Regions from separate parts of the Tardiphaga sp. 619_E2_N8_4 genome, predicted to be linked through region 2. Evidence: riboswitches for the same ligand, from Rfam matches in the RefSeq annotation. Region 2 holds a riboswitch; each other region holds the start of a gene.
The links. A riboswitch is a leader RNA that binds a small molecule or an ion and turns the genes downstream of it on or off. The one in region 2 is predicted to bind cobalamin.
Positions count from the first base shown of each region.

Region 1 (2,196 bases), 3.0 Mb from region 2:
ATGACCTCGCGCAGGCGCTGCGCGTCTCGCAGAAGGGCTGAGCGATGCAACTCACCGTCAACGGTCACGAGACCTATATCGCGAATGGTGGCCGCACGTTCGATCCATCCCTCCCAGTCGTTGTGATGATCCATGGTGCCGGCTTCGATCACTCGACCTGGGCGCTGCATACGCGCTGGTTCGCGCATCATGGCTTCGCCGTACTAGCGCCGGATCTGCCCGGCCATGGTCGCTCGAAAGGTGAAGCGCTCACGACCATCGCCGATCTCGCCGACTGGACCGCAGCATTGATCGATGCAGCGGGCGCAATGACGGCGCGGCTGATCGGCCATTCCATGGGCTCGCTGATTGCGCTGGAGACCGCAGCGCGGCATCCCGGTAAAGTCACGCGCCTCGACCTGATGGGCACGGCAGGGACGATGACCGTCGGCCCGGATCTGTTGAAGGATGCCGAAGCCAATCAGCATTCCGCTATCGATATGGTGTCGATCTGGGGGCTCGGCTTTCGCGCCGAACTCGGCGGCAGCCTCGCGCCGGGGTTGTGGATGCATAGCGGTGCGCAGCGCGTGCTCGAAGCCACAAAGCCGGGCGTGTTGTTCGCCGATCTCAACGCCTGCAATACATACCAGAATGCGCTGACTGCTGCAGGCCAGCTTGATATCCCGGTCACGCTCATCCTCGGCGAGCGGGACATGATGACTCCCGCCAAGGCCGGCAAGACCCTGGCCGCCGCATTGAAAAACGCCCGCACGGTGATTCTGCCCGGCACTGGCCACATGATGATGGTCGAGCGCCCCGACGACGTGCTCGCCGCGCTACAGCACGAGCAATAGAGTCCACAACGCGGTGATGGCTGTTGCACCGCGCGGCGCGCTGTGCTTCCTGTCTGTCGTTATCGGTGCCTCCGCGAGGAGGTGAAACGGGAATGCGGTGCGGGGAAATATCCCCTATGCCGCGGCTGCCCCCGCAACTGTAAGCGGCCATTCCGGGTCCACAAAGCCACTGAATTTGCATCGCAGATTCGGGAAGGCGGACCGGGAGACCACCGCGAGCCAGGAGACCGGCCGGTAACGAGTTTCACACTCGTTCGACGGTGGGTCGACGGAAGGGGTTAAATGACTATCCGGAATTTGGCCGCAGGCACTGCGGCCGTTGTTGTTCTGTCCTGCTCTCACAGTGCTGCGCATGCGCAGTCCAGTGCCGAGCAGCTCTCCGAAATCGTAGTGACGGCGGACAGAGCACCCGAACAGCTCAATCGCACTGGCAGTTCGATTAGCGTGGTGTCAGGCGAAACCATTGCGACCAGCAATCCCGGCTCGCTGGTCGATGCGCTGCGCACCGTGCCTGGCCTCGATATCAGCGAAAATGGCGGCCCCGGCGGCACCGCGAATGTGCGCCTGCGCGGCGGCAATACCGGCCAGACCCTGGTGATGATCGACGGCATCCGCGTCAACGATCCCACGGCTGCATCGGGCGACTTCGAATTCGCCATGTTCACGCCCTCCGCCATCGAGCGCATCGAGGTCCTGAAGGGGCCACAGAGCGCGCTCTATGGCTCAGACGCCATGAGCGGCGTGGTCAACATCATCACCAAGAAGGGCTCCGGTCCTGCGCAGGTCAATGTCCGCACGGAAGCCGGCAGCTATGGCACCGTCATGACGCAGGGATCGCTGACCGGATCCAACGGTCCGTGGTCCTATGCCTTCACCGGCGGCGGTCAGCACAGCAACGGTTTCTCGCGTTACGGTTATCGTATCCCTGCCCTCGAAGCACGTTTTCCGAATCTCGAAAACGACAGCTTCGATCGCGTCGGCGGCTCGGCGCGCATCGGCTACGATGCAGGCGAAGGCATCCGGCTTGAGTCAGGCATCGTCCATTCGTTCACGCGCTCGGCCTATGATGCAGCAACGGGAACGCTTCCGGATACGCCGTCAGCGGCGACGCGTCTGCTGCAAACCGTCTATGGACGCGTCGGCATCGATTCATTCGGTGGCATTCTGACTCACAATGTCACCGTGTCGAATACGCACACCGAGCGGATGTTTGACGACGTCAGCTATCGCACCAACAGGTTGCCGGCAAACACCACCGAGAAAATCTCCGATTATGTCGGCAACAGTCTCGGCGCCGAATATCAGGCGACCCTGAAGCTCGGCGCATTCGGCTCCCTCGTCTATGGTGCCAAGACACAGACCG
Region 1 is NZ_JBPWQJ010000001.1:2,938,341-2,940,536, reverse strand. It holds gene AB8A23_RS14010 (O-acetylhomoserine aminocarboxypropyltransferase) at 1-41, shown strand, start outside; gene AB8A23_RS14005 (alpha/beta fold hydrolase) at 45-833, shown strand; cobalamin riboswitch at 880-1,083, shown strand; gene AB8A23_RS14000 (TonB-dependent receptor plug domain-containing protein) at 1,116-2,196, shown strand, end outside.
Region 1: another riboswitch for cobalamin. It lies ahead of AB8A23_RS14000 (TonB-dependent receptor plug domain-containing protein); the one in region 2 lies ahead of AB8A23_RS28290 (ribonucleoside-diphosphate reductase subunit alpha).

Region 2 (2,196 bases):
CCGGCGGATTTTGTCGAAGGCGCCCGGATCGACACGGCGCGTAACCGTCTCGAAGGCAGCGATCTGCCGCTCAAGGTGGTGGCTTATGAATCCGGTTTCACCACCGCCGAACATATGCGTCAGGTTTTCGTGCGACGGCTGGGTCTGACGCCCAGCCAGTATCGGGCCAGCTTTCGAGCGGTTTGATTCTGCTCAGGCGAGTTGCAGCGAAGAAATCGGATCGCTCGCAGGAAAGCTGTCCATCAGCGCTTCGTTCAGCATCTCGTCGAGGCGGCGCCGGGCGATCTGCTCCGTCGTCTCGAACGCCGTGAGCGCGCCTGCGTGCTCCACGAAATCGTTGAAGTTGATCCTTTCAGTGGTCGTCATCAGGTCGCGCATCGCACCCTCCATCGGTTGATCACGATGTTCTGCGCTTCGCGGTGCTCGGCGGCAACGAATCGCATCGTGCAGAAACCGCCAACGACCCCGCGGTTTCCGCCACGCAAGCGGTTGTCCACTGAACCAACAGCCCTACCGAATTTGTTGCGTTCGGCGCCAATGCTCGCTTGACACTTCACCGCGGGTCACACCAAATGTAGACGTCACGGTCCGCCCTGTCGCAAGACTTGGTGGCTAAGAGGGAAGCCGGTAAAGACGCTGTTTTGCGTCATATTCCGGCGCTGCCCCCGCAACTGTAAGCAGTGAGTCTGTTTCGATTGAAGTCACTGATGCGCAAGCATCGGGAAGGCTGAAACAGACATTGACCTGCGAGCCAGGAGACCTGCCGCGACACCAGAACGTCCATGGGCGGGGTGTCCCAGCGGTCGCTTGCAGGCAATGCCGGCGGATCTCCGCCGTGTATTTTGCAGCGTCCTTTCGGCCCCAGCCCCCATTGCTTGATGCATCACACGGGGTCTTGCCGATGCCTACTTCATCTTCTGTTTTGTCTAACGGACGCGATGCGGCTCATGCGCCGCTGATTCAACTCTCGCCGGAAACGCTCGCTGCGCCTGCGCGCGAACCGTCGATGCAGATCATCCGACGCAACGGCACGGTGTCGCCGTTCGATGCGGGCAAGATTTCCGTGGCCATGACCAAGGCTTTCCTCGCGGTCGAGGGCCACACGGCAGCGGCCTCGCGCCGCGTCCATGAGGCGGTGGAACAACTGACCGGCGAAGTCGTGGCCGCACTGACGCGCCGCGTCGGCGAAGGCCGCACCTTCCATATCGAGGACGTCCAGGATCAGGTCGAGCTGGCGCTGATGCGCAGCGAGCACCACAAGGTGGCCCGTGCCTATGTGCTGTACCGCGAGGAGCGCGCTCGCACTCGCGCCGAAGAACTGGCCGCCAGGCCGGCGCTCGTCTCCACCGCACCGGTGCTGCATGTCACGCTCACCAACGGCACCCGCGCCCCGCTCGATTCGGCGCGTCTCGCGCTGATCGTCAACGAGGCCTGCGCCGGCCTTGATGGCGTCGATGCCGCCCCGGTGCTGGAGGAAACCCGCCGCAATCTCTATGACGGCATCACGCTGGATGAGTTGGCACTGGCCGGCATCATGGCCGCGCGCACGCTGGTGGAGCAGGAGCCGAACTACACCTTTGTCAGCGCCCGCCTGCTGCTCGACAAACTGCGCACCGAAGTCCTGTCCTTTGTGCACGGCTCTCCGACCAACGCGTCGCAGGCCGACATGACCACGCGCTACGCCGAATATTTCGGCGCCTATATCAAGACCGGCATTGCGGCCGAGCTGCTCGATCCCGAACTCGCGCGCTTCGATCTCAAGCGCATAGCCGCCGCGCTAAAGCCGGAAGGGGACCTTCAGTTCCAGTTCCTGGGATTGCAGACGCTCTATGACCGCTACTTCCTGCATGTGCAGGGCAATCGCATCGAACTGCCGCAGGCCTTCTTCATGCGCGTTGCCATGGGCCTCGCGCTGCGCGAGATCGACCGCGAAGCCCGCGCCATCGAATTCTACAACCTGCTGTCGTCGTTCGACTTCATGGCCTCGACGCCGACGTTGTTCAATTCGGGTACGCAGCGGCCGCAGCTGTCGTCCTGCTTCCTCACCACGGTGGCGGACGATCTCGACGGCATCTTCAAGTCGGTGAAGGACAACGCACTGCTGGCGAAATATTCCGGCGGTCTCGGCAATGACTGGACGCGCGTGCGCGGTCTCGGCGCGCATATCAAGGGTACCAATGGCGAGAGCCAGGGCGT
Region 2 is NZ_JBPWQJ010000001.1:5,957,843-5,960,038, forward strand. It holds gene AB8A23_RS28280 (GlxA family transcriptional regulator) at 1-186, shown strand, start outside; gene AB8A23_RS28285 (hypothetical protein) at 193-378, opposite strand; cobalamin riboswitch at 568-782, shown strand; gene AB8A23_RS28290 (ribonucleoside-diphosphate reductase subunit alpha) at 902-2,196, shown strand, end outside.

Region 3 (2,196 bases), 3.0 Mb from region 2:
GCCGAATTCGGCAAGAACATCCAGCGGCGCAGTTGCGTCGCTGCGCGCTGCCGCCTTCGTGATCGCCGCGCGCTTGCGCGCCATGCCGGCATCATCCTGCCCGGCGCCAACGCCGATACAATCATCCAGGGGGGCCGGCGCGAGTCGATGAACCACCAGTGCCGATGAGGCCGTGTTGCCAATTCCCATCTCGCCGAGCGCGATGATGTCTGCGCCGGCCTTGATCTCACCGACGGCGATTCTGAAGCCGCGCGTCAGCGCATCGGCCGCGTGCTGTGCCGTCATCGCTGGCTCGCGCGCGGCATTCGCCGTACCCATGCGAACCTTTGCATCGACCAGCTTCGGGTGCACCGGCAGCTCGGCGGCGACGCCGATGTCGATCACGCGCACACCGATGTCATTGGCCGCGGCGAAAGCATTGGCCGTGGCGCGGCCGGCCAGATAGGTCGTCACCATCGCGACCGTGACCGCCGACGGATATTGCGACACGCCTTCGGCTACGAGTCCGTGATCCCCCGCGAAGACCAGCAGCACGGCATTGTCGCCGCGGGGCTCGCCCGGATGCCGGATCATGCCGAGCTGCAGCGCCAGGTCCTCGATTCTCCCCAGCGATCCCGGCGGTTTGGCCTTGCCGTCGATGACGGCGCGGATGCCTGCCGCGATCTGCGGGTCAACAGGCGCAATGGCGGGCGGCTGCCACAAGGACTGGGAATAAGCGGGCATAGGGTTCCTTTTCGCGGCCTAACTGACGCAAGACGACCTACAAGGTCAACAGGTCCGGGCGACAGTCCGTCGGCGCGGTTGACCCCGGCGCACCCGGCAGATAGCGTCTTTTGCGATGGTCCTTCCGCGTGGAAGGTGAATAGGGAAGCCGGTTTGAGGCCGGCGCTGCCCCCGCAACTGTAAGCGACGAGCCCGCGCCGGTGCCACTGGGAATTCTTCAGAATTCTTGGGAAGGCGGCAACAGGCTATGACTCGCAAGCCAGGAGACCTGCCATCACGAACTGTGCTTTGGAGGCGTCGTCGGGGCGGGGTGCACCGGACGGGAGCGAACCGACGGCCATGCTGTCGGCGCGATCCAACAAAGCTCGTAGGCCCGTGAGGGCATGAATTGAGCATGTGATGGATCACGACAGCGCCGATATCTCTGGCGAACAAATTTCGGTCGAACCGCCGCGCCCTGTGCCGGCTGGTCCCGTTGTCGTGAGCGTGTGCATCAGCTGCAAGGCCGCCGAAACCGGCACGATCATCGGGCCGGACATGTTCGACGCGGTGAAGGCCGCGCTCGGCGAGGGCGATGCCGCCGTGATGGTGCGTCCGGTGCAGTGTCTCAGCGTCTGCAAGCGGCCAGCAACCGTCGCGGTGACGAGCCCTGACGGCTACACGTTCCTGTTCGGCGATCTGCAGACCGATAGCGGCAGCGCGGCGCTGGTGTCTTTCGTGGAGTCCTATCAGAAGGCCGACTACGGCCTGGTGCCATGGCGCGAGCGCGCCGAGGTGCTGCGCAAGGGCATGGTCGCGCGCGTGCCGCCGATGCGGTGGTCGCCTGAAGATGGGCGTGCGCCGAAATGACCGCGACCTCTACCACGTTGGTGCTGGGTGGTGCGCGCTCGGGCAAGTCGTCCTTCGCCGAAAAGCTGGTCGATGGCATCGGCCTGACGAAAATCTATCTGGCCACTGCGACGGCCGGTGACGACGAGATGCATGCCCGCATCGCGCAGCATCGCAAGCAGCGCGGCGAAGGCTGGATCACCGTGGAAGAGCCGCTGGCGCTGGTCGATGCGCTGACGCGTGAGGCCACGGTCGGGCGCGTTGTGCTGGTGGATTGCCTGACACTGTGGCTGTCGAACCTGATGTTTGCCGAGCGCGATCCGGAAATCGAAGCCAAGCGCCTGGTGCGCTTCCTCGATGTCTCGCGCTATCCGATCGTGTTCGTGTCCAACGAAGTCGGCCTCGGTCTCGTGCCGGAGATGCCACTCGGACGCGCTTTTCGCGATGCGCAGGGCCGCCTCAACCAGATCATCGCGGCCGCCGTGCCGAATGTAGCTTTCATCGCAGCCGGACTCCCGCTGTGGCTCAAGCGTTCCCAGGAGAATTGAATGTCCCGCGTTCCCGTCACCGTCCTCACCGGATTTCTCGGCGCCGGCAAGACCACGCTGCTGCGCTCGCTGCTAACACAGGCCGATGGCCGCCGCA
Region 3 is NZ_JBPWQJ010000001.1:2,923,719-2,925,914, forward strand. It holds gene cobT (nicotinate-nucleotide--dimethylbenzimidazole phosphoribosyltransferase) at 1-723, opposite strand, end outside; cobalamin riboswitch at 823-1,013, shown strand; gene AB8A23_RS13945 (DUF1636 family protein) at 1,123-1,572, shown strand; gene cobU (bifunctional adenosylcobinamide kinase/adenosylcobinamide-phosphate guanylyltransferase) at 1,569-2,099, shown strand; gene cobW (cobalamin biosynthesis protein CobW) at 2,100-2,196, shown strand, end outside.
Region 3: another riboswitch for cobalamin. It lies ahead of AB8A23_RS13945 (DUF1636 family protein); the one in region 2 lies ahead of AB8A23_RS28290 (ribonucleoside-diphosphate reductase subunit alpha).

Region 4 (2,196 bases), 5.1 Mb from region 2:
GGCAACTGCTTCGATGAAGACCAGTTGTTGGTGACCTCGTGATCGTCCCACTGGCCGAAGATCGGCACCTGCGCATTGAAGGCGCGGACATTGTCGTCGAGCAGATTGTATTTGTGCGCGGCGCGGAATTCATCGAGCGTTTCGGCGACCTTCGCCTTCTCCGGCACCGTGATGGTGTTCTTCCAGATCGCGCCGTCAGGCAGTTTCGTTTCAGGCAGGATCGGACCATCGGCGTAGATCGTATCGCCGGAATGGATCAGGAAATCCGGGTTGTGCTTTCGCATGGTGGCGAAGGTGACCATGCCGCCATCGTCAGCATTGATACCCCAGCCCTGGCCGGCGACATCGCCGCCCCAGACAAAGGACACATCGCGGCGATCCGCCGGCGCGGTGCGGAAGCGGCCGATCACGGGCTCGCCGACGATGTCGGTATGCGAGAGATCGCGGAATTTGACACGGTAGAAGATGTCCTGCCCGGCTGGCAGATTATCGAGCAGCAACTTCGCCGTGAAATCGCTCTCGGGCAGCGCCGTGATAACCGGCAACATGCGCGCATTGCTGAAGGATTCGGTAGTGGCGACTTCCACCATCATCTGCGCCGGGCGATCGGCGCGCGACCAGATCATGCCGCTGCTCGTCCCGACATCGCCGGACTGCACGCCATGCGACACGACCGGACGATCCGCCGCACGGCTGAGGTAAGGCATCGCCAGGAAGCTTGCGCCTGCTGCGGCTGAGTGCGCGAGGAAGCGACGACGGGATAAACGTAGTGCCATGGCGAACTCCTGATCCTGGCTCTGGCACCCGTGGTGCTAGGCAGAACACTTGACGCTGCGATGACAGGTGATGCGCAATATCAACACCCGCCAAAGCAAGTTGCGAATGGCTGGCAGCTTGATTGACACATTTGGAAATTTCACCTTAACGTGAACGCGACGGTTCCCTTCGGGGATCAAAAGGGAATGCGGTGAGGGGATCCCCCGATTCCGCGGCTGCCCCCGCAACTGTAAGCGGCGAGCCTGCGCCAAGAGCCACTGGGTGTTCACCTGGGAAGGCGGCGACAGGCACTGACCCGCGAGCCAGGAGACCTGCCGCCAGTCGTGGTCACACGCGAGCACATTGGGCGGGGTGTCCTGGTGGAAGTCACACTGCCTGTTTGAAAGCGGCGGGGCGACTTGGTTTGCGGTGACGTGCCACGTAACCGCGAGTCCTGTTCATGACCTCCGTTTCTCCCGTTGCATTGAAGCGACATACTCCCTTTCTTTATTCTGTTGCTCTCTCCTGCTTGTTGTGTCCGAGCGAAAGCTGGTCGCAAACCTCACAGTCGAGCCAGACGCTCGATCCTGTTGTCGTTCAGCCGTCAGCGACACCTCAACGCGCACGCCGCGCCACGAACGGCAATGCATCGCGCGCTGCGCGCTCGCGGCAGCAGCGCAATGTCGCCGCCAATACCGGCGCGCCGGTTGCCACGCCGACAGGCCCCGTCTTCGCAGCGCCGACGCTCAACCTCACCGGCACCACATCCACCGGCAGCCGCCTCGGCCTGACGCGCCTGCAGACGCCGGCCAGCGTCGAGGTCATCTCAGCGGAAACCATGGCCGAACGCGGCCAGCAGAATCTGATTGACGCCGTGACACAGAACGCCACCGGCTTCACCGCAAGCCCGGCGCCGGGCAATGGCAGCATCGCCTTCAACACCCGCGGCTTCACCGGCAACGGCACCGTGATGACTCTGTATGACGGCACACGGCTCTATGTCGGCTCGGGCACGCTGACCTTCCCCTATGATACCTGGTCAGCTGAGCGCGTTGAGGTGCTACGCGGCCCGGCATCGGTGATGTATGGCGAAGGAGCCGTCGGCGGCGCCATCAACGTCATCTCGAAACTGCCGCTTTGGGTGCCGCGCAATCAGGCCGAAATCTCGCTCGACAGCAACATGACCCGGCGCATTGCAGTGGATAGCGGTGGACCGATCAACAAGGATGTCGCCTATCGCATCACCGCGACCGGCAACATGTCGGACGGCTGGGTCGATCGTGACAACACCTCCAATGTCGAAGTGCATGCCGCCGTCCAGATCAAGCAGACCGAAGACATCACCTGGACGATCTCTACGGATTACGGCGATCGCAGCCCGTCGCGCTATTTCGGCACACCGCTGATCAACGGCAAGCTCGATGAGTCCCTGCGCTTCAG
Region 4 is NZ_JBPWQJ010000001.1:879,505-881,700, forward strand. It holds gene AB8A23_RS04115 (alkaline phosphatase D family protein) at 1-776, opposite strand, end outside; cobalamin riboswitch at 922-1,110, shown strand; gene AB8A23_RS04120 (TonB-dependent receptor) at 1,217-2,196, shown strand, end outside.
Region 4: another riboswitch for cobalamin. It lies ahead of AB8A23_RS04120 (TonB-dependent receptor); the one in region 2 lies ahead of AB8A23_RS28290 (ribonucleoside-diphosphate reductase subunit alpha).